2 regions of the Janthinobacterium sp. PSRC1-1 genome follow, and region 2 is predicted to be linked to the other one. Evidence: predicted binding sites of a transcription regulator. Region 2 holds the regulator's gene; the other holds the start of a gene.
The links. The regulator LexA, encoded in region 2, represses DNA repair genes until DNA is damaged. The targets are predictions, from matches to a motif close to ACTGTATNNNNATACAGT.
Positions count from the first base shown of each region.

Region 1: ACP7DW_RS27000 (putative DNA modification/repair radical SAM protein) is a predicted target of LexA. The motif match lies at 5,565-5,582, and genes of this name have one in related genera.

Region 1 is NZ_JAFCWK010000019.1:31,697-42,992, forward strand. It holds gene ACP7DW_RS26975 (response regulator) at 1-2,382, shown strand, start outside; gene ACP7DW_RS26980 (TOBE domain-containing protein) at 2,482-3,249, opposite strand; gene ACP7DW_RS26985 (sulfate/molybdate ABC transporter ATP-binding protein) at 3,290-4,000, opposite strand; gene modB (molybdate ABC transporter permease subunit) at 4,009-4,680, opposite strand; gene modA (molybdate ABC transporter substrate-binding protein) at 4,698-5,456, opposite strand; gene ACP7DW_RS27000 (putative DNA modification/repair radical SAM protein) at 5,598-6,830, shown strand; gene ACP7DW_RS27005 (UdgX family uracil-DNA binding protein) at 6,827-8,302, shown strand; gene ACP7DW_RS27010 (bile acid:sodium symporter family protein) at 8,254-9,267, opposite strand; gene ACP7DW_RS27015 (BON domain-containing protein) at 9,477-9,839, opposite strand; gene ACP7DW_RS27020 (sigma 54-interacting transcriptional regulator) at 10,107-11,296, opposite strand, start outside.
Region 2 is NZ_JAFCWK010000005.1:383,489-394,784, forward strand. It holds gene trpB (tryptophan synthase subunit beta) at 1-603, shown strand, start outside; gene trpA (tryptophan synthase subunit alpha) at 692-1,489, shown strand; gene accD (acetyl-CoA carboxylase, carboxyltransferase subunit beta) at 1,687-2,559, shown strand; gene folC (bifunctional tetrahydrofolate synthase/dihydrofolate synthase) at 2,668-3,966, shown strand; gene ACP7DW_RS13555 (SPOR domain-containing protein) at 3,991-5,001, shown strand; gene ACP7DW_RS13560 (CvpA family protein) at 5,022-5,510, shown strand; gene purF (amidophosphoribosyltransferase) at 5,550-7,073, shown strand; gene ACP7DW_RS13570 (cystathionine gamma-synthase family protein) at 7,117-8,358, shown strand; gene lexA (transcriptional repressor LexA) at 8,429-9,064, opposite strand; gene rpsF (30S ribosomal protein S6) at 9,341-9,730, shown strand; gene priB (primosomal replication protein N) at 9,751-10,050, shown strand; gene rpsR (30S ribosomal protein S18) at 10,076-10,366, shown strand; gene rplI (50S ribosomal protein L9) at 10,394-10,849, shown strand; gene ACP7DW_RS13600 (replicative DNA helicase) at 10,985-11,296, shown strand, end outside.

The DNA of each region.
Region 1 (11,296 bases), on a different contig from region 2:
ACCGAGTTGCTGAAGCAAGATGGCGAAGGCAGCATGGTCAGCACCAACAGCCGCGGCATCACGGCCGTCAACAGCTTCAAACGCCTGAAATCGGTAAACTGGCTGCTGGCCGCCTCGCTGCCCCTCGACGATGCCTTCGAACCGTTCGATGGCGTGCTGTACCGGCTGGTGCTATGGAGCATCCTCGCTTCGCTGCTGGCCGCGTTTATTCTGGGCTGGGTCACCGTGCGCCTGCTGTCGCCGCTGGTGCGCCTGCGCGACACGCTGCAAGCCATGCGCACCAGCGGCAGCCGTTTCACGCCCGTGCCGGTGCGGCAGCGCGACGAGATCGGCGAACTGACGGAAACGTTCAACGGCCTGATGAGCGAACGCGACCGCCTGCAGCAGGAACTCGAAGCGCGCGCGGCGGAGCTGGAACAGGAGCGCGACCGGGCCGAGGCGGCCAACCGCGCGAAGAGCGATTTCGTGGCCAACATGAGCCATGAAATCCGCACGCCCCTCAATGCCGTGCTGGGCATGGTGTACTTATTGGGCAATACCAGGCTCGATACGGAACAGCGCAAGTATCTGACCATGGTGCGCGTGGCGGGCCAGTCGCTGCTGGGCATCCTCAACGACGTGCTCGACTATTCGAAGATCGAAGCGCGCCGCATGGAATTGTCGCCCGTCGAATTCGACCTCGACGAGGTCATGAACACGCTGGCCACGACGATGACCATGAATGCGGGTGAAAAGGAGCTGGAACTGGCCATCGCCGTCGAGCCCGACGTGCCGCGGCGCCTGGTGGGCGACGCGCAGCGCCTGCAGCAAATCCTCGTCAACCTGGCCGGCAACGCCATCAAATTTACCGAGAGCGGCGAAGTGGTGGTGGCCGTCAGCCTGGCCGAAAGCCAACAAGACCGCGCCTGGCTACGCTTCGAAGTGCGCGACACGGGCATCGGCATGACGGAACTGCAGCAACAGCAGCTGTTCGCCGCCTTTTCCCAGGGCGACCAGAGCATTACACGGCGCTTCGGCGGCACGGGCCTGGGCCTGGCCATCAGCAAGCAGCTGATCCACATGATGGGCGGCGATATCGCCGTGGCCAGCAGCGAAGGCAAGGGCAGCCGCTTCTGGTTCAGCGTGCCGTTCGAGATGCTGGCGCAACCGCCCGAAACACGGCGCACGCCGGCCCTGGGGCAGCTGCGCCTGCTGGTGGCCGACGACAACCGCACCACGCGCGAACTGATCGTCAAGCTGATCGAGGCCTGGGGCTGGCTGGCCGACGAAGTGGACTCCGGCTTTGCCGCCATCGAACTGTACCGCGAACGCCTGGCGCAGCAGCAACCGTACGACGTGGTGCTGGCCGACTGGCACATGCCCGTCATGGACGGCCTGGCCACGGCCAAGGCCATCCGCCAGGCAGCTGCCGGCCAGCGCCAGCCCATCGTCGTGATGGTCAACGCCTTCGCGCGCAACCACCTGGAGGAAATTTCCAGCGCGGCCGAGGCCGATGTCGTGCTGATGAAGCCGATCACAGGTTCGAGCCTGTTCGATGCCCTGCACCAGGCGCTGATCGCCAAGAACGACGGCGGCGAGCAGCGCATGCTGCACCAGCCGCTGGGCACGGAACTGGCCGGCGTGCATTTCCTGCTGGTGGAAGACAATCATTTGAACCAGGCCGTGGCGCGCGGTATCCTCGAACACATGGGCGCCACCCTGGACGTGGTGGGCGACGGTTTGCAAGCGGTGGAGCGGCTGCGCACGGAAGCGCTGCGCTACGACATCGTGCTGATGGACATGCAAATGCCCGTCATGGACGGCTTCAGCGCCACCCATGTCATCCGCACGGAACTGCGCTTGAACTTGCCCGTGATCGCCATGACGGCCGGGGTGCTGGCGTCCGAACGCGAGCGCTGCATGACGGCCGGCATCAGCGATTTCATCGCCAAGCCCGTGGTGGTGGAAGAGATGATGGCAGTCATCCTGCGCCACCTGCCGAAGCGCCCGCCAGTGCAGACGGCCGAGCCGGTGACGGTTGCCGATGAGGAAGTGTTTTCCATGGCGCCGCTGATGCGCGTGATGGGCCGCGATGCGAAAGGCCGCGGCGTGCTGCGGCGCATGGTCGAAGACGCGCTGAACAAGGGCATGACGCCCGTGCGCGACGCCGAAACGGCGTTGCAGGCGGGCCACCACAGCGACGTGGCGCGCATCCTGCACGGCGTGCGCGGCTCCGTCGGCACCCTGGGCACGAAACGCCTGATCCGCGCCGCCTTCGCCACCGAGGAAGCCATCGACGCGGGCCGCCTGGACGAGGTACCAAGCCTGCTGGCGCGCACGGCGCAGGAGCTCGAGCAGGCGCTGGCGGCGGCGGCGAATTGGTTGTCGAGGCTGAAAGATTAAAAGAGTAGGTCGGATTAGCGCTTGCGCGTAATCCGACATGATACGCCAACAATATTGTCGGATTACGCGGCGTGCCGCCGCTAATCCGACCTACGCAATTTACGCCGGCACACCGAGAATCACGCTGGACGCCTTGAAAATCGCCGTCACCTGGCTGCCGATGGCAATGCCCAGCTCGGTGCTGCTCTGATTCGTGATGATGGCGGCAATCGTGCCGCCGCGCGGCAAGTCCAGCACCACTTCCGTGTTGACGGCGCCCGTCTGCACGCGCGTCACGCTGCCGGTCAACTGATTGCGCGCGGAAAAGCGCGCCCCTGCGCTATCCGCCACGAGGATGATCGACGAGGCCTTGATCAGCGCGAACGCTTCCGCGCCCGGTACCAGGCCCAGGCTGGCGCTGCTGCCCTGCGTGACGATGGCCACGATGTGCTGGCCGCCGGGCAATTCCAGCGTGACTTCGTCGTTGACGGCGCCCTGTTTCAGTTCGGCCACCTTGCCCAGGAATTGATTGCGTGCCGTGGTTTTCATGGCCATTCTCCGTATGAGTAACAAATCGTCGGCGATGCCTTCGGCCTGGCTGCCCAGCTGGCGCAGGTAGCGCGCATGCTCACGCTCGATGATGCGGAAATTGTCGACCAGCTGGCGCCCCCGTGGCGTCAGGCGCGTGCCGCCGCCACCCTTGCCGCCCGTCAAGCGCTCGACCAGCGGCTCGCCGGCCAGGTTGTTCATCGCGTCGATGGCGTCCCAGGCCGCCTTGTAGCTCATCTTCACAAGCTTGGCCGCCTGCGTGATGGAACCGCATTCGGCGATGGCGCCCAGCAATTCCACCCTGCCGGCGCCGCCCAGGTTTTCTCCGCCCACCGTCATCCATACCGAGCCTTGCAGGCCGATTTCCGCTGCCGCTGATTTATCCAATGCGTTCACCCAATGCCTTATGTTCTTCCATGCTGTCAATTTGTCCGTCGCGCAAGTACAGCACATGCTCGCCCAGGATGCGCGCATCTTCCGGATCATGGGTGATCAGGATCATGGGCACGTCCAGGCGCTGCTGCCACTGGCTCAGCTCCAGGCGCATTTTGACACGCAGGGCCGGATCGAGGGCGGCAAACGGCTCGTCGAGCAGCAGCGCGGCTGGCTCGGCCACGAGCGCCCTCGCCAGCGCCACCCTTTGGCGCTGGCCACCGGACAACTCGTCGGGAAACTGGTGCGCCAGTTCCTGCAAGTGGAAAGCATCGAGCCAATGCTCGACCTTCTGCAACTTTTCGCGCGCGCGCGGGTTGAACCAGCCGCGGCTCAGGCCAAAGCCCACGTTCTGGCGCACCGTCAGGTGCGGGAACAGCGCGTAATCCTGGAACAGGTAGGCCACGTTGCGCTGCTGCGGCGGCAGGTTGATGCCGGCGGCCGAATCGAACAGGGTACGGCCATTCAGGCGGATATGGCCCGCGTCCGGTGTAAACAGTCCGGCAATGGCTTTCAGGGTCATGCTCTTGCCGGCGCCGGACGGGCCATACATGGCGATGCGCTGACTGCCAGAGGTGCATTGCACGTGCAGGTCGAAACGGCGTTTGCCGGAGCGCAAGGTGGCGCGAATGTCGAGGTCGAGTTGCATGGGCGTCATCATAGACCTCATTTGTGCGCGACGCGCCCGGGCGCCAGGCGGCCCGCCGACAGCAGCACCACGATGCAGACAAGGGAGATAATCACGACCAGCGTATTGGCCACGTCGTCCTGGCCCGCCTGCACGGCTTCATACACGGCCACCGACAGGGTCTGCGTCTTGCCGGGGATGCTGCCGGCCACCATCAGCGTGGCGCCGAACTCGCCCAGCGCGCGCACAAAACCCAGCAGCACGCCGGCGAGGATGCCGCGCCAGGCCAGCGGCAAGGTGACGCGGAAAAAGATTGCCAGCTCCGAGATGCCCAGCACGCGGGCCGCCTGCTCCAGTTGCCCGTCGACGGCCTCGAAGGCGGCGCGCGCGGGCTTGAAGACGAGGGGAAAGGCGACCACGGTGGAGGCGATCACGGCGCCCTGCCACGTGAAGATGAGGTTGATGCCGAAGTTGTCCTGCAGCCAGATGCCCAGGGTGCCGCGCCGGCCCAGCAGCACCAGCAGGTAATAGCCGAGCACGGTGGGCGGCATCACCATCGGCAGGGTCAAGAGGGCGTCGAGCAGCTCGCGCCCGGGAAAGCGCGTGCGCGCCAGCAGATAGCCCGTACCGATGCCGAGCAACAAATTGAGCGCCGTGGCCCAGGCCGCTACTTTGAGCGACAGGGCCAGCGCGGTCCAGGCGATATCCATGCGGGCGCGTGCTTGACTTAGGGTTTCTTGAAGCCGTACTTGGCCAGAATCGCTTGCGCCGGCGCCGTCTGCAGGTAGCTGACGAAGCGCTTCGCTTCGGCCGCGTTGCCGCTGCCCTTGATGGTGGCGATCGGGTACAGCACGGGCGAGGCCAAAGGCACCTCCAGCACCACGTTGACCTTGTCTTTCATGATGGCCGCGTCGGTGGCGTAGACGAAGCCCGCATCGACTTCGCCGCGCGCCACGTAGTCGAGCGACTGGCGCACGTTCTGCGTGCCGATGGCTTTCGGCTGCACGGCGTCCCACAGCTTCGCCTTCTTCAGCGCACCTTCGGAGTAACGGCCGACGGGCACGCTGGCCGGGTTGGCGATCGCCACGCGGGTCACGCCCTTGTGCGTCAGGTCGCTCAGGCTCTTGATGCCCAGCTTGCTATCGTGCGGCACGATCAGCACCAGGCTGTTGCCGACGAAGTCCTGGCGGTCGGCCGGCAGGACCAGGTCCTGCTTTTGCGCCGCATCCATGGTTTCCTGGTCGGCCGAGGCAAACACGTCCACGGGTGCGCCCTTGACGATCTGCTGCAGCAGCACGCCCGAGGCGGCGAAGTTCAGGGACACCTTGCTGCCCGGATATTGCGCCTCGTAGCCTTGCGCCGCCTCCTTGAACGCATTCGTCAGGCTGGCCGCGGCCGACACCACCACTTCGCCGGCAACGGCGGAGGTGGCGGCGGTGGCCAGCAGAGCGGTGCCAAGCAGGCGGGCGAGGGAGGTCAGGCGCATGGTCGTATCCTTGTCAAGTGAACGGTGAACAAGGAGCGTAATATACACTGATATATAGCGTTCTGCCATCGCGCAAGTCAAGACGGCGCAAGACACATTCCCTGATATACTGTATAAAAACACAGTATATCGAGGTGAGCCATGGAATTGACGGACAAGCTGGAAATCCTGGCCGACGCGGCCAAGTACGACGCGTCCTGCGCCAGCAGCGGCGCGCCCAAACGCGACTCCATCGGCAAGGACGGCTTTGGCGCCACCTCGGGCATGGGCATCTGCCACAGCTACACGCCGGACGGGCGCTGCGTCTCGCTGCTCAAGATCCTGCTGACGAATTACTGCCTGTACGATTGCCAGTACTGCGTCAACCGGCGCAGCTCGAACGTGCCGCGCGCGCGGTTTACCGTGGCCGAAGTGGTCAAGCTGACGGCCGACTTTTATCTGCGCAATTACATCGACGGCCTGTTCCTCAGTTCCGGCATCATCCGCTCGGCCGACTACACGATGGAGCAGCTGGTGCAGGTGGCGCGCGAGTTGCGCGAAGTACACCAGTTCCGCGGCTACATCCACCTGAAAACCATCCCCGACGCCGACCCGGCCCTGATCGCGCAGGCGGGCCGTTACGCCGACCGGCTCAGCGTGAATATCGAACTGCCGACGCAGGACAGCGTGCAGAAGCTGGCGCCGGAAAAGAGCGTGCACACCATTAAACTGGCGATGGGCGCCATCCGCCGCAAGCTCGATGAGAAAGCGGAAGAGCCGCGCTCGCCGCGTTTCGCGCCGGCCGGGCAAAGCACGCAGATGATCGTCGGCGCCGACGCCAGCGACGACCAGCAGATCCTCTCCACGGCCGAGACCCTGTACGGCAGCTACAAGCTCAAGCGCGTGTACTACTCGGCCTTCAGCCCCATCCCCGACAGCCCGAAAAGCGTGCCGCTGGCGCCGCCGCCGATGCTGCGCGAACACCGGCTGTACCAGGCCGATTTCCTGCTGCGCAGCTATGGTTTCCAGGCCAGCGAATTGCTGCCTGCCAGCGGCGGCAACCTGGCGCTCGATATCGATCCCAAGCTGGCCTGGGCGCTGGCGCACCGCGAACATTTTCCGCTGGACTTGAACCGCGCGGCGCAACACATGATCGCGCGCGTGCCCGGCATCGGCCTGCGCAACGCGCAGCGCATCGTCGACCTGCGCCGGCTGCGGCAGGTGCGCTACGCCGACCTGTCGCGCCTGCGCTGCAGCATGAAGAAAATCGCCCCCTTCATCATCACGGCCGATTACTTTCCCGCGCGCGACACCACCGCCTCGGAACACTTGCGCCGCGCCATGGCCGATGCGCCGCAGCAGATGCATCTGTGGCCGGAACTGCAGGCAGCATGAAAGAAGTCAATGAGCGCGTGGTGCGGCTGGCGCAATCGTTCGACGCGTGGCGCGCGGCGGCGCGCGACCTGATCGCGCGTGGCGTGCCACCTGCCGATGTCGCCTGGCAGTCGCAAGCGGGCGATGGCGACCTGTTTTCTTCCACGCCGGATGCCACGGATACCAGCGCGCCGCCGCTGCGCCTGCCCCGTCCCCTGGTGGAATTGCTGGAAGCAGCCGCCTGTTTCAACGTGCATGACCGCTGGGCCTTCTTGTACCAGGTGCTCTGGCGCTGGCAACAGGGCCAGCACGACGTGCTCTCGCCGGCCGATGCGGACGGTGCGCGCCTGCACGCCATGGCCAAGGCCGTACATCGCGAGGAGCACGACATGCATGCGTATGTGCGCTTTCGCGAACGCAGCGAGGCCGAGGGCGCACCCCGCTTCGTCGCCTGGTTCGAACCCGTGCACGAGGTGCTGCCGCAAGTGGCGCGCCACTTCGCGCGCCGCATGGGCTCCATCAGCTGGATGATCGCCACGCCGGCGGCCAGCATGCTGTGGGACGGTCAGACCTTGCACGCGGGGCCGGCCCTGCTGCGCGGCGCGGCCGAGATCGACGATGCGGGCGAAGCGCTGTGGCTGACCTACTACCGCAGCATCTTCAACCCCGCGCGCGTGAATGCCGACTTGCTGCACAGCCACATCCCCTCGCGCTTCTGGAAAAACCTGCCCGAAGGCGCCATCGTGCCCGCCATGCTCAGCGGCGCCGCGAATGGCGAACGGCGCACGGGCCAGACGGCCAGCGTGGGCCAGCGCAGCGGCGCGGCCATGATTCCGATTTCGGCCGAACGCGCCCAGCCCGCGCGCGACGCGCCCACGACGCTGGACCGGTGCCGCCGCTGCGAACTGTGGCAGCATGCCACGCAAGCCGTGTCCGGCGTGGGACCGCACACCGCCCGCATCATGCTCGTCGGCGAACAACCGGGCGACCAGGAAGACCTGGCGGGCCTGCCGTTTGTCGGCCCGGCCGGCGCGCTGCTGGAGCAGGCACTGCGGGAAGCGGGCGTGGCGCGCGACAGCGTGTATGTAACGAATGCCGTCAAGCATTTCAAGTGGGAACCACGCGGCAAGCGCCGCCTGCACAAGACACCCGCGCAGCGTGAAATCCTCGCCTGCCATGGCTGGCTGGAAGAAGAGATCGAGCGGGTCCAACCACAGGTGATCGTCGCGCTGGGCAGCACGGCATTGAAATCGATATTGCAAGATGGCGCGGCGAGCATGACGCCGCTGCTCGGCACGCCGGTGCAACACGATGGACGCTGGGTGGTCAGCGTGTATCACCCGGCGTATGTGCTGCGCGCGCTAGACGAGGCGAGCCGGCGGCAGGCGTATCGCGTGATCGTCGAGGGCTTGCGGCAGGCGTCGGCGCTATTGCAGGACGAGCATTATCGCGTCGTCGCCGGCACTTCCTGCCCCTCGTCACGCCGCGCATAGCGCTGCGCAATCACGGCGCAGATCATCAGCTGAATCTGGTGGAACAGCATCAGTGGCAAGATCACCATGCCCAGCGAGTGGGTGGCAAACAGCACCTTGGCCATGGGCACGCCGCTGGCCAGGCTTTTCTTCGAACCGCAAAAGACGATGGCGATCTCGTCTTCCTTGTTAAAACCCAGGCGGCGGCTGATGAATGTCATCAGGCCCAGGACCAGCGCCAGCAGCAAGATGCTGAACAGGCTCAGGGCGACCAGCGTTTCCACCGAGATCGTGTGCCACAGGCCTTCGCTGACGGCTTCGCTGAAGGCCGTGTAGACCACCAGCAAAATCGAGCCCTGGTCGACGTATTTCAGCATGGCCTTGTGGCGGTCGACCCAGCGGCCGATCCAGCGGCGCAGGAACTGGCCGGCCAGGAAGGGCAGCAGCAGCTGCATGACGATGGACAGCACGGCATCGACCGACGACTTGCTTGCCCCGCCTTTCGCCACCAGCAAGCCGACCAGGATGGGAGCAAGAAAAATGCCGATGAAATTCGAGGCCGAGGCGCTGCAGATGGCGGCCGGTACATTGCCGCGCGCCATGGCTGTCAGGGCGATCGACGATTGCACGGTCGATGGCAAGGCGCACAGGAACAGGATGCCCACGTACAGCTCGGGCGTGAGAAAAGTCAGCGCCAGCGGCCGCAGGGCCAGGCCCAGCAGGGGAAACAAGATGAACGTGCTGGCCAGCACCAGCAAATGCAAGCGCCAGTGCATGACGCCGGCCACCACGGCTTCGCGCGACAACTTGGCGCCATGCAGGAAGAACAGGGCGCCGATGGCGACGGTGGTGACGTGACCGAAGACCACGGCCGTCTGGCCCGTGCAAGGCAGGAAACTGGCCAGCGCCACGGTGACGAGCAGGGCGATGGTGAAGTTGTCGGGTTTCAGATTGCGCAGCAGGGCGGCGGGAGAGAAAGAAGACATGCGGTAGCCTGGTAGCGGCCCAGCCTTGCAACACTGCGCCATGGATGACAAAAAGTGCCGGAAACGGCGCCAGTGCTGGCTATTCTACCCTCATTGCCGAGCTCCTTGCCTGAAGGCATGGCCTGGCTTTCCCGTCCCCATCCTGCGGGCAAAAAAAATGCCCTGTCCGCAGACAGGGCAACCCGGAGTAAAGTACAGCGCGAGGGCGATTAACCGGCGGCTTTGACTTTCAGCTCGTTCTTGATTTCTTTCACGCCGCTCACGGAAGCGACGATCTGCACGACGCGGTCACCCGCTTCGGCGCTCGGTACATCGCCCGACAGGACGACCACACCTTGCTGGGTTGCTACCTTGACTGGCAGGGTAGCGGCTTGCGCATCGGCGCTCAGGGCGGCCTTGGCCGAGGAAGTGATGGTTTCATCCGGGACGGCAGCGGCGGCGTTGGCGGCCACGACAGTGTCAGCAGGAGCTTGTGCTTTTGGTGCGGAGTCAGCGGCATGCGAAGCGGTGATCGAGGCGCCCGACAGTACGATAGCGGCGACGAGGGTATTGAACAGTTTCGATGTTTGCATGGTAGTTCCTCTCAATGAAGTTAAAAGCTTCTTACTTAGATAAAGCAACACGTTGAAGCGTCACATCTACCCATAAAGCAAGCACCGTGCCAGCTTTTAAAATGCATTCAAAATCAACGACTTACAGCCAAACTCGATTTTTCCAGCGCGTTTCCGCCGGATCTGGCCCGAAAATCGGGGCTTTTTGTCGCCAGACAGCGACAGCTTGTGGCAAGACAATCAATATTTCACGGTAAGTCGTTGATTATCCACCCTTTCTTTTTGTCGCTATTCAGCGACAGGGTCGCCGTCGGCGCGGAACAGGGCCGGCGTCAGCTCGTATTTCTGCAATAAACGGTAGAACTCCGTGCGGTTGCGGTCGGCCAGGCGGGCCGCGTCGGCCACGTTGCCATCCGTCAGGCGCAGCAATTGAATCAGGTAGTCGCGCTCGAAACGCTGCTTGGCTTCGTTGTAGCTGAGCGCTTCCAGCGATGGCACGCGCAAGGCCCGCTGCACCAGACTCAGGGGCACCAGCGGCGCCGTGGCCAGCGCGCACACTTGCTCGACCACATTAACCAGCTGGCGCACGTTGCCGGGCCATGGCGCCGCCACCAGGGCCGTCAAGGCATCGGGAGCGAAGCCGTTCAGCGGTTTCTGATACTTGGCCGCCAGCTTCTGCAGGAAATGGTTCGCCAGCAGGGAGATGTCTTCGCGGCGCTCGGCCAGCGGCGGCAGGGTCAAGGTCACGACATTGAGGCGGTAATACAGGTCTTCGCGAAATTGCCCTTCCGCCATGGCCACGTCGAGGTCGCGGTGCGTGGCAGACAGCAGGCGCACGTCCACCGGACGCGTCTGGTCGGCGCCCACGGGGCGCACGGCCCGCTCCTGCAGCACGCGCAGCAATTTCACCTGCAGCGGCAGCGGCATGTCGCCGATCTCATCCAAAAACAGGGTGCCGCCATCGGCCGCCTGAAATAACCCTTCGCGGTTGCCGACGGCGCCCGTAAACGCGCCTTTGACGTGGCCGAACAGTTCCGATTCCAGCAGTTGCTCAGGAATGGCGCCGCAGTTGACGGCGATGAACGGCGCCTTGGCGCGGCGGCTGGCGTTGTGCAGCGCGCGCGCCAGCAATTCCTTGCCCGTGCCGCTGGGGCCACGGATCAGGATGCTGGCGTCGGAACCCGCCACCAGCTTGGCTTCGGCCAGCAACTCGGCCATCTGCGCGCTGCGGCTGATCAGCTCGGCACGCCAGCTCTCGTCGCCGGACGCGGGCGCCGGCATGACGGTGGACAAGTTGATGGCATACGCCACTTTTTCCATCAGCAGCTTGCCGTCGAACGGTTTCGTCAGGTAGGCAAACGCGCCGCGCGCCGTCGCCTCGACGGCATCGGGAATGGTGCCGTGGGCGGTCAGCAAAATGACGGGCAGGGCCGCGTGCTGGCGGCGGATTTCATCGAACAGGGCCAGGCCGTCGCGGC
Region 2 (11,296 bases):
CCTTACCCGATGATGGTGCGCGACTTCCAGTCCGTGATCGGCGAGGAATGCCTGGTGCAGATGCCGGAAATGACGGGCCGCCAGCCCGACTATGTGGTCGCCTGCATCGGCGGCGGCTCGAACGCCATGGGCATCTTTTACCCGTACATCGACCAGAAGGATGTGAAACTGATCGGCGTGGAAGCGGCTGGCGAAGGATTGAATACGGGCAAGCACTCGGCCTCGCTGGCGGCCGGTTTCCCGGGCGTGCTGCATGGCAACCGCACCTATCTGCTGCAGGATGAAAACGGTCAGATCATCGAGACGCATTCCGTCTCGGCCGGCCTCGATTATCCCGGCGTGGGTCCGGAACATGCGTGGTTGAAAGACTTGGGCCGCGCGCAATACGTGTCCATCACGGATGACGAGGCGCTGCAGGCCTTCCACGACTGCTGCCATATCGAAGGCATCATTCCCGCCCTGGAATCGTCGCACGCGCTGGCCTACGCGGCCAAGCTGGCGGCCACCTTGCCGAAGGATCAAATCGTGCTGGCCAACCTGTCGGGCCGTGGCGACAAGGACATGCATACCGTGGCGGAGCGCATGGGATTGAATTTCAGTTAAATAACTGTCAATTTTCAATAACGCGTAGGTCGGCTTAGCGCGCCAGCGCGTAAGCCGACATTTCTCAGCAATTACACGAAAGCACCCCATGTCCCGTATCGCCACCACCTTTGCCAATTTAAAATCCAACAACAAGACCGGCCTGGTCACCTTCATCACCGCCGGCGACCCCGGCCCTGACGCCACCGTGCCCTTGATGCACGCGCTCGTCGAGGGCGGCGCCGACATACTGGAGCTGGGCGTGCCGTTTTCCGATCCCATGGCCGAAGGCCCCGTCATCCAGCGCGCCTGCGAGCGCGCCTTGAAATTCAACGTCGGTATCCACGATGTGTTCGGCTATGTGCGCCAGTTCCGCGTAACGAACCAGACGACGCCCGTGGTACTGATGGGCTATGCGAATCCCATCGAGCGCATCGGCAGCGCCGCCTTCATTGCGGCAGCGCAAGCGGCCGGCGCCGATGGCGCCATCGTCGTCGACTATCCGCCGGAAGAGTGCGAGGAGTTTGGTGCCGCCATGCGCGAAGCCGGCCTCGACCTGATCTTCCTGCTGGCGCCCACCTCGACCGAAGAGCGCATCGCGCAAGTGGCCAAGGTTGGCGGCGGCTTCAGCTATTATGTGTCGCTCAAGGGCGTCACGGGTGCCGGTAACATTGATACGGAACAGGTGGCGGAACGTCTCGCGGCCATCCGCCAGCATGTAAAATTACCCATCGGCGTGGGCTTCGGCATCCGCGATGGCGCCACGGCCAAGGCCGTTGCCAAGGTGGCCGATGCCGTCGTGATCGGCAGCCGCATCATCCAGGAGATAGAAAATGCGCCGGAAGGCGGCGCGGTGGACGCCGTGCGCAGCTTTACGGCAGGCATCCGCGCCGCCCTGGATGCCTGAGCAAGCTTGCCGTTTACGCAAGATGCGTTGACGGCAAAGTTCGACAGCCCGGCGATAAACGGCTACACTTCGGCCACTGATTTGCCTGTTATTGTGCAATAGATAAAATTTTTGGTGGCACCCTGCGGGGCGTCGCCGTTGACCGTCTGCCGGGGGCGTCCACCGACGCTACCCCTACAAGGGCCCAAGGAGAAAATATGAGTTGGTTGGAAAAACTGCTGCCACCGCGCATCCAGCGTTCTGATGCCGCCGCGCGCAAGACCATGCCGGAAGGCCTGTGGGTCAAGTGCCCGTCGTGCGAAGCCGTGCTGTACCGTACGGACCTGGAATCGAATTTGCACGTGTGCCCGAAATGCGATCACCACATGCGCATCCGCGCGCGTGAACGGCTCGACAGCCTGCTCGACGCGGGCGGCCGCTATGAAATCGGCCAGGAAATCCTGCCCGTCGACACCCTGAAGTTCAAGGACAGCAAGAAATACCCGGACCGCCTGAAGTCCGCCATGGAAGCGACGGGCGAGACCGATGCGATGGTCGTCATGGGCGGCGCCATCATGAGCTTGCCAGTCGTCGTGGCGTGCTTCGAATTCGAATTCATGGGCGGCTCCATGGGCTCCGTCGTGGGCGAGCGCTTCGTGCGCGGCGCGCAGATCGCGCTGGAACAGAAAGTGCCGTTCATTTGCATCACCGCCACCGGTGGCGCGCGCATGCAGGAAGGCTTGCTGTCGCTGATGCAGATGGCGAAAACCACGGCCATGCTGACCAAGCTGTCGGAAAAGAAATTGCCCTTCATCAGCGTGCTGACCGACCCGACCATGGGCGGCGTGTCCGCCTCGTTCGCCTTCATGGGCGACGTCGTCATTGCCGAACCGAAAGCGCTGATCGGCTTTGCCGGCCCGCGCGTGATTGAAAACACCGTGCGCGAAAAATTGCCGGAAGGCTTCCAGCGCGCCGAGTTCCTCGTCACCAAGGGCGCCGTCGACATGATCGTCGACCGCCGCAAGATGCGCGAAGAAATCGCGCGTCTGCTGGCCTTGTTGCAGAACCAGGCTGTGGAAGTGCTGGCTTAATTTACCGCTGGCGTCGGGTTACGGCCTTTGGCCTAACCCGACCTACATCGTCCTGCCTCGTTATATCTCTTCTGCGCCTTGCGCATCGCATCCTTCAAGAAGTCTCCCATGCAAAACCTCCCTACGTCATTGCCAGACTGGCTCGCCATGCTGGAAACCCGTCATTCGGAAACCCAGATCAACATGGGACTGGACCGCGTGCAAGCCGTCAAGGCGCGCATGCAACTGGCGTTTACTTGCCCCGTGATCATGGTGGCGGGCACGAATGGCAAGGGGTCGACCTGTGCCATGCTGGAATCGGTGCTGTTGCGTGCCGGCTACAAAGTGGGGCTGTACATCAAGCCGCACTTTCTCGACTTTAACGAGCGCGCGCGCGTGCTGGGCGAGATGGCCAGCGACGAACAGCTCGTTGCCAGCTTCAATGCCGTCGAAGCCGTGCGCGGTGACACGCCGCTGACGTATTTCGAATTCACCACCCTGGCCATCCTGCATCTGCTGTCGCAAGCCAACTTGGACGTGGCCATCCTGGAAGTGGGCCTGGGCGGGCGCCTCGATGCCGTCAATGTGATCGACGCCGATGTGGCCATCGTCACCAGCGTCGACATCGACCATACGGATTACCTGGGCGACACGCGCGAAGCGATCGGCTTTGAAAAGGCCGGCATCTTCCGTCCAGGCAAGGCGGCCATCTGCAGCGACCCCGTGCCGCCGCAGTCGCTGATCGACCATGCGACCGCCATCGGCGCCGACCTGTGGCTGATGGGCCGTGATTTCAACTATTCGGGCGACAAGCAGCAGTGGAACTACGGCGGGCGCGAGCAGCGCCGCAATTCGCTGGCCTACCCGAGCTTGCGCGGCGCCAACCAGATCCTGAATGCGACGGCCGTGCTGGCCGCGCTGGAAGTGCTGAGGCTGAAACTGCCCGTGGGCGCGCAGGAAGTGCGCACGGGCCTCGTGACGGTGGAGTTGCCTGGCCGCTTCCAGGTCTTGCCGGGCCGCCCCAGCGTGATCCTCGACGTGGCACACAACCCCCACGCGGCCGCGGCGCTGAACCAGAACCTGGGCAACATGGGTTTTCACCCATACACCTATGCCGTGTTCGGCTCCATGCACGACAAGGATATCGATGGCGTGCTGGCCGCGATGAGCGAACATGTCGACCACTGGTGCCTGGCGGGCCTGCCGTCGCCGCGCGCGGCCACGGCTTCCGAGCTGGCGGCCAAGGTGCAGATCATGCTGGAAGATAAGCCTGACAGCAGCGAGCATACTGTGTCTATTTTCGATGATCCGGCACAAGCTTTTGCAAATGCAATGAGCCGGGCCGGTGAGAATGATAGAATTGTGGTCTTTGGTTCTTTCCTCACCGTCGCCGGCGTGATGAAGGCCCGAAAATCCTCACTTCACTGAAACGCACTCGACTGAAAATCACGCATGGGCTTGTTCTCGAAACTGTTTAAAAACAAGCAAGAATCCTCTGGCGAAGACAGCGGCTTTTATGTCCCTGGCGAAGCACAGTCGCCGACCCGCAAACGCGCCGCCAACACCTCCGGTGGCGGCGGTTCACGCCGTGGCGGGAAGGAAGCGCCGGACCCGGTCTTGCCTGAAAAAAAGCGCGCCCGCCGCCGCCTGGTCGGTGCCATCGCCCTGGCCCTGGGTGTGGCTGTCGGCTTGCCGATGCTGCTCGATTCCGAGCCGAAAGCGCCTTTCAACGATATCGCCATCGACATTCCATCGAAGGAAAAGGCCGCTGCGCCTGCACCGGCACCCGTGCCGGCCGTGCCCGCTCAGGGGGCAGCGCACAATGGCCTGGACCAGTCCGAGGAAATCATCGACGCGCCCCTGCCGCCTGCGGCCAGGCCCGCGCCGGCACCAGCAGCGGTACCGGCACCCGTGCTGGCCGCCGTCCAGCCTGCGCCTGCCAAGCCGGCCTATGTGGAAGCGAAACCCGAGCCCAAGCCTGAACCCAAGCCGGTCAAGGTGGAGCCGAAGCCTGAGCCGAAACACGAAGCCAAGCCGGAACCGAAGCACGAGGTCAAGCTGGAATCGAAGCCGGAACCCAAGCATGAGGTAAAACCGGAAGCCAAGCCTGAACCGAAGCCTGCCAAGCCGGCGCAATCGGCCGACGATGCCGCGCGCGCCATGGCGATTCTGGAAGGCAAGCCACTCGACAAGCCGCAAGAGAAAGCACAAGACAAGGCGCACGATGCCGGCAGCGGCAAGTTCGTGGTGCAGGTGGCGGCCCTGGCGACGCAGGACAAGGTCGATGAATTGCAGGACAAGCTGCGCGAAGCGGGCATCAAGTCCTATACGCAGAAAGTCTCCAGCCCGGCAGGCGAGCGCATCCGCGTGCGCGTGGGCCCGTTCGGCAGCCGCGAGGACGCCGAAAAGACCCGCGCCAAGCTGCAGAAGCTGGGCCTGGGCGGTTCGCTGGTGCCGGCGTGATGTTGCAAGGCTGAACGCGCGTGACGATCTTCGATTACCTGGTGCTGTTCGTGCTGGTGACGTCCGTGCTGATCAGCATGATGCGTGGCCTGGTCAAGGAAATACTGTCATTGGTCAGCTGGATCGTGGCGTTCGTCATTGCCAACGCGTATGGCGCCACCCTGGCGAAATTCCTGCCCGAAGCCGTGCCGGGCGAAGCCGTCCGCCTGTTGCTGGCCTTCGTGGTGCTGTTCATCGGCGTGCGCATTTTGATGGGATTGCTCTCCATGACGGTCGACGCGCTGGTCAAGGTGACGGGCCTGAGCCTGGCCGACCGCACCCTGGGCAGCCTGTTCGGCGTGGCGCGGGGCCTTGTGATCGTGCTGACCGCCGTCATCTTGTGCGGCATGACGTCCATACCGCAGCAGTCATTCTGGAAAAACGCGTTGCTCAGCCCGTTCGCGGAGCAGGGCGCGCGCGCCATCAAGCCTTATCTGCCAGCCGCTTACGCGCAGCATGTGAAATTTTGAATTTTTTTTAAAATCAGTAGCACAGTTTAGGAGCACACCATGTGTGGCATCGTCGGCGTCGTTTCCCATCAACCTGTCAATCAATTGCTCTATGATGCATTGTTGCTCTTGCAACATCGCGGTCAGGACGCGGCAGGGATTGCGACCAATCACAGCAGTATGTTTTCCATGCACAAAGCCAATGGCCTCGTGCGTGACGTCTTCCGTACGCGCAACATGCGTTCGCTGCAAGGCACGACGGGCATCGGCCATTGCCGCTACCCGACGGCCGGTTCGTCGAGCGAAGAGGAAGCACAACCGTTTTATGTGAATGCGCCGTTCGGCATCACCCTGGCGCACAATGGCAACCTGACTAACTGGGAACAGTTGAAACAGGAAATGTTCAAGAACGACCGCCGCCACATCAATACCGATTCCGATTCGGAAGTGCTGCTCAACGTGCTGGCGCATGAAATCCAGGAAGCGACAACGGGCCTGAACCTGGACCCGGAAGCCATCTTCAAGGCCATCACCGTGCTGAACCGCCGCGTCAAGGGCGGCTACGCCGCCGTGGCGCAAATCGCCGGCGTGGGCTTGCTGGCCTTCCGCGACCCGCACGGCATCCGTCCGCTGTGCCTGGGCATCAATGAAACGGAGCAAGGCCCCGAATACCTGATCGCCTCCGAATCCGTGGCCCTGGAAGGCATGGGCTTCCGCTTCGTGCGCGACATCGGTCCCGGCGAAGCCGTCTTCATCGATGCCGACAAGAAATTGCACAGCGCTCAGTGCGCCGACAATGCCAGCCTGAATCCGTGCGTCTTCGAATTCGTCTACCTGGCCCGTCCCGACTCCGTCATCGACGGCGCCTCGGTGTACGCCACGCGCCTGAAAATGGGTGAATACCTGGCTGAAAAGATCCGTGCCGAATTGCCGGACGTGCATATCGACGTGGTCATGCCGATTCCCGATTCCTCTCGTCCGGCCGCCATTCAGCTGGCACTGGCGCTGAACCTGGAATACCGCGAAGGCTTCATCAAGAACCGCTACATCGGCCGTACCTTCATCATGCCGGGCCAGGCGGCGCGCAAGAAATCCGTGCGCCAGAAGCTCAACGCGATCCCGTCCGAATTCAAGGATAAAGTCGTGTTGCTGGTCGACGACTCCATCGTGCGCGGCACCACCAGCCGTGAAATCGTGCAGATGGCACGCGAAGCGGGCGCGACGAAAGTCATCTTCGCCTCGGCCGCGCCACCGGTGATTTACCCGAACGTGTACGGCATCGATATGCCGACGCGCGATGAGCTGATCGCCTATGGCCGCACGACGGAAGAAGTGTGCCGCGAAATCACGGCCGATTACCTGGTGTACCAGGATATCGGCGCGTTGAAGCAGGCGATTGCCGACGTCAATCCGGCACTGACGAACTTCGAGGCTTCGTGCTTCGATGGCGTGTACGTGACGGGCGACGTGTCGCAGGAGTATCTGGACCGCCTGGAATATGCGCGCCACCATCCGAAGGCGGCAGCGCCGGAAGATACGCCGCGTTCCCAGCTGAACCTGAACCTGGCAACGACAGAAGCATAAGTAACTTGCCCGGCCGATGCCGGGCTTTTTTTTCTCCGCGATCATGAACGATAAAAAAAACTACGGCTTTACCACCACCATCCTGCATAACGACCGCCGCAAGGGGATCGAGCACGGCTCGCTGCACAAGCCTGTGCACACCTCCGTCGCCTTCGGCTACAGCGACGCGCGCCAGCTCGCTTCCGTGTTCCAGGGCAAGGAGCCCGGTTTCCGCTACGGCCGCCAGGGCAACCCGACCGTGTCCGCGCTGGAAGACAAGGTCAACAAGATGGAAGATGGTGTGGCCACCTTGTGTTTCGCGACCGGCATGGGCGCCATCGGCGCCGTGGTGCAGTCGCTGCTGCGCGCGGGCGACCATGTGGTGTCGTCGGCCTTTTTGTTTGGCAATACCAACAGCCTGTGGCAAACGGTGACGGGGCAGGGCATCGCCGTGTCGTTTGTCGACGCCACCGAGGTGGCCAACGTGGCGGCCGCCATCACGCCGCAAACGCGGATTGTGTTCGTGGAAACCATCGCCAATCCACGCACGCAGATCGCCGACCTGGCAAAGATCGGCGCCTTGTGCAAGGAACGCGGCATTTTGTACATCGTCGACAACACCATGACGACGCCTTACCTGTTCCGCCCGAAAGCGGTGGGCGCGGGCCTGGTGGTCAATGCGCTGACGAAATCGATCGGCGGCCACGGCAATGCGCTGGGCGGCAGCTTGACGGACACGGGCGTGTTCGACTGGACGCAGTACCCGAACATTTTTGAGAATTATAAAAAGGCGGCGCCAGCGCAGTGGGGCATCGCGCAAATCCGCGCCAAGGCCTTGCGCGATTTCGGCGCATCGCTGGGCCCGGAAGCGGCGCACCATATCGCCGTCGGCGCGGAAACCATGGCCTTGCGCATGGACCGCACCTGCTCGAACGCCCTGGCGCTGGCCAGCATGCTGGCCGCCGACCCGCGCGTGGCGGCCGTGCATTACCCGGGCTTGGCGTCGCACCCGCAGCACGCGCTGGCGACGGACTTGTTCCGCAGCTATGGCTCGCTGTTCAGCTTTGAATTAAACGATGGCATCGATTGCTTCGATTTCCTCAATCGCCTCAATCTGGCTATTCCAGCGAGCAACCTCGGTGACACGCGCACCCTGGTCATCCCCGTCGCCCACACGATCTTTTATGAGATGGGTGCCGAGCGCCGGGCCAGCATGGGCATTGCCGAATCGCTGATCCGTGTGTCGGTGGGTATCGAGGACGAGGCCGATCTGCTCGAGGATTTCAGCAACGCATTGGACGCATAAGCGGCCGCGCGCCATGTGAAAAGGGCCGCGACAGTCGTGCTGTCGCGGCCCTTTCTTTCAGCGCAGTGATTTAATGCCAGCTGCGCATCAAGCCGACCGCCAGCCCTTCCAGGGCGAACTCATCTTCCGGCGACACGGTAATCACCTTGAAGTCGGGGTTTTCCGGCAGCAGTTCGATGACGGAACCTGTTTTTTTGTAGCGCTTGACGGTGACTTCGTCGCCGATGCGGGCCACGACGATCTGGCCGTTCTTGGCGCTGTCGACCTTCTTGACGGCCAACAAGTCGCCATCCATGATGCCGGCGTCGCGCATGGACCAGCCGCGCACCTTCAGCAGGAAGTCGGGCTTGGCCGAAAACAGGGCCGGGTCCACGTTGTAGCTCGCTTCCAGGTTTTCCTGTGCCAGGATGGGCGAGCCTGCGGCCACCCGGCCGATCAGGGGCAGCGACATCAGCAGCGCTGCCGGCACCTTCGATGGCGCTGCTTCGGCGGCCGCACCGATCAGGCGGATGCCGCGCGAGGTGCCGGGCGAAATCTCGATCGCGCCCTTGCGGGCCAGGGCCTGCAAATGCTCTTCGGCCGCATTGGCCGATTTGAAACCCAGTTCATTGGCGATTTCGGCACGGGTGGGAGGAAAACCCGTGTTTTCAATCGCGTCCTTGATCAGGTTCAGGATTTGTTCTTGTCGTGCTGTCAGCTTGATCATGAGCGGTGGGTGCATACTAAAATGCTGTCTATATGAACAGTCTGTATTTTTGTACAGTATCGCCCACTATGCAAGGGGATTTCGGTGATTTGCGCGAATTTCGTGCGAAATACTGGAATGGGCAGGAAAAAACGCCTGGCCTGCCCCGTGCGCGGGCCGCTTGTTGAAGGAATGATTGAAACGTTTGCAAAAGGCGGTTATAATCTTCGGCTGACCTTCCCACACCCGTCTTGACGCCGGGGTGGGCGATTATCAATCCGACCTGAAGGAGTTTGCATGCGTCATTATGAAATAGTCTTTATCGTCCATCCGGACCAAAGCGAGCAAGTGCCCGCGATGATCGAACGCTACAAAGCCAGCGTAACCACCCGCGGCGGTTCGGTTCACCGCGTGGAAGATTGGGGCCGCCGTCAAATGGCTTACTCGATCCAAAAGCTGCCTAAAGCACACTACATCTGCCTGAACATCGAATGCGACAACGAGACCCTGGTCGAGTTGGAAACAGCATTCAAATTCAATGATGCCGTGTTGCGTCACCTGACCGTTAAAATGAAGAAAGCTGAAACAGCTCCTTCGCCGATGATGAAATCGGTACAACGCGAAGACGCGGCCAAAAGCCACCGCACCGAAGCACCAGCAGCCGCTCCTGCCGCAGCAGCAGCTTAATTCTTGACCAGGATCGTGCGCTGAACCAGCTACAAGTAACCGCCATCATTGCCGAGCGCGAAATATTGCGCTACACCCCGGCAGGGTTGCCGATTGTGAATGCAGTATTGCAACACAGTTCGCAGCAGATGGAAGCAGGAATTGCCCGTTTGACCGAGTTTGATGTTGCCGCGCTAGCCGCTGGCGAAATTTCAGGCAGGTTCAGCCAGGCAAGCTTGGGCGGGGTATATCAGTTCACGGGTTTCCTGGCCAGGAAGAGCCGCAACAGCAAGAGTTTGGTGTTTCACATCATTGATTTTAGTGCAGTCAATTCTGACTAGCGCATTTTAGATACAGGAGCCTGACATGGCATTCGGTAAAAAGTTCGACAAAAATAAGCTCAAGCTTAAAGAAAAACGCAAACAGCAAAACCCGTTGTTCAAACGCAAGAAGTTCTGCCGCTTCACCGCAGCTCACGTTGAGCAAGTCGACTACAAAGACGTCGACACGCTGAAAGACTTCGTCCAAGAAAACGGCAAGATCATGCCAGCACGCCTGACCGGTACCAAAGCGCACTACCAGCGCCAAGTCGACACCGCAATCAAGCGCGCTCGCTTCCTCGCGCTGCTGCCATACACCGATCTGCACCACGCTTAATCGGTCAGATATTCCTGGAGAAGAACTATGCAAATCATTCTGTTAGAAAAAGTTGTTAATGTCGGTAACCTCGGCGAAGTCGTCAAAGTCAAAGACGGTTACGCACGTAACTTCCTGATCCCGCAACGCCTGGCACGTCGTGCCACGGCAACCGCTGTGGCTGAATTCGAAGTCAAGCGCGCCGAACTGGAAAAAGCTGCTGCCGCCAAACTGGCCGCATCGCAAGCCCAGGGCGAAAAACTGAGCGGCCTGACCGTTCAAGTTGCTCAAAAAGCTGGTGTTGATGGCCGTCTGTTCGGTTCCGTCACCAACTTCGACATCGCTGAAGCGCTGACCAAGCAAGGTTTTGCTGTTGAAAAAGCACAAATCCGCATGCCTACCGGCCCGCTGAAGATCGTTGGCGAACACAACGTTTCGGTTGCTCTGCACACCGACGTGGTCGTGGAAGTTGTTATCGCTGTCGTACCAGACGCGAACGCGTAATTGTCTGCGGGCCTGGCCCGCAAGCATTGCCGCACGATGAAAAGCCGGGTTCGCCCGGCTTTTTTGTGGCCTTTTTTTCGCTCAATTTCAGCCCTTTATTTTTGCCAGCACGCCGAAGCGGGTATAATTCGCGCCATGAACGCCCCCTCTGATCCGCAACTGGATTCCCTCCGTATTCCGCCGCATTCGATCGAAGCAGAACAATCCGTTATCGGTGGTCTGTTGCGCGACAATGCAGCATATGACCGCATCGCCGACTTCATGCATGCGGAGGATTTCTATCGCTATGACCATCGCATCATCTTCGAGCAAATCGTCAAGATGATTAACGGCTCCAGGCCGGCCGATGTCATTACTGTTTTTGAAACCCTGACCCAGCTCGGCAAGGCCGATGATGTGGGCGGACTCGCTTACCTGAACGCCATGGCGCAAAACACGCCATCGGCC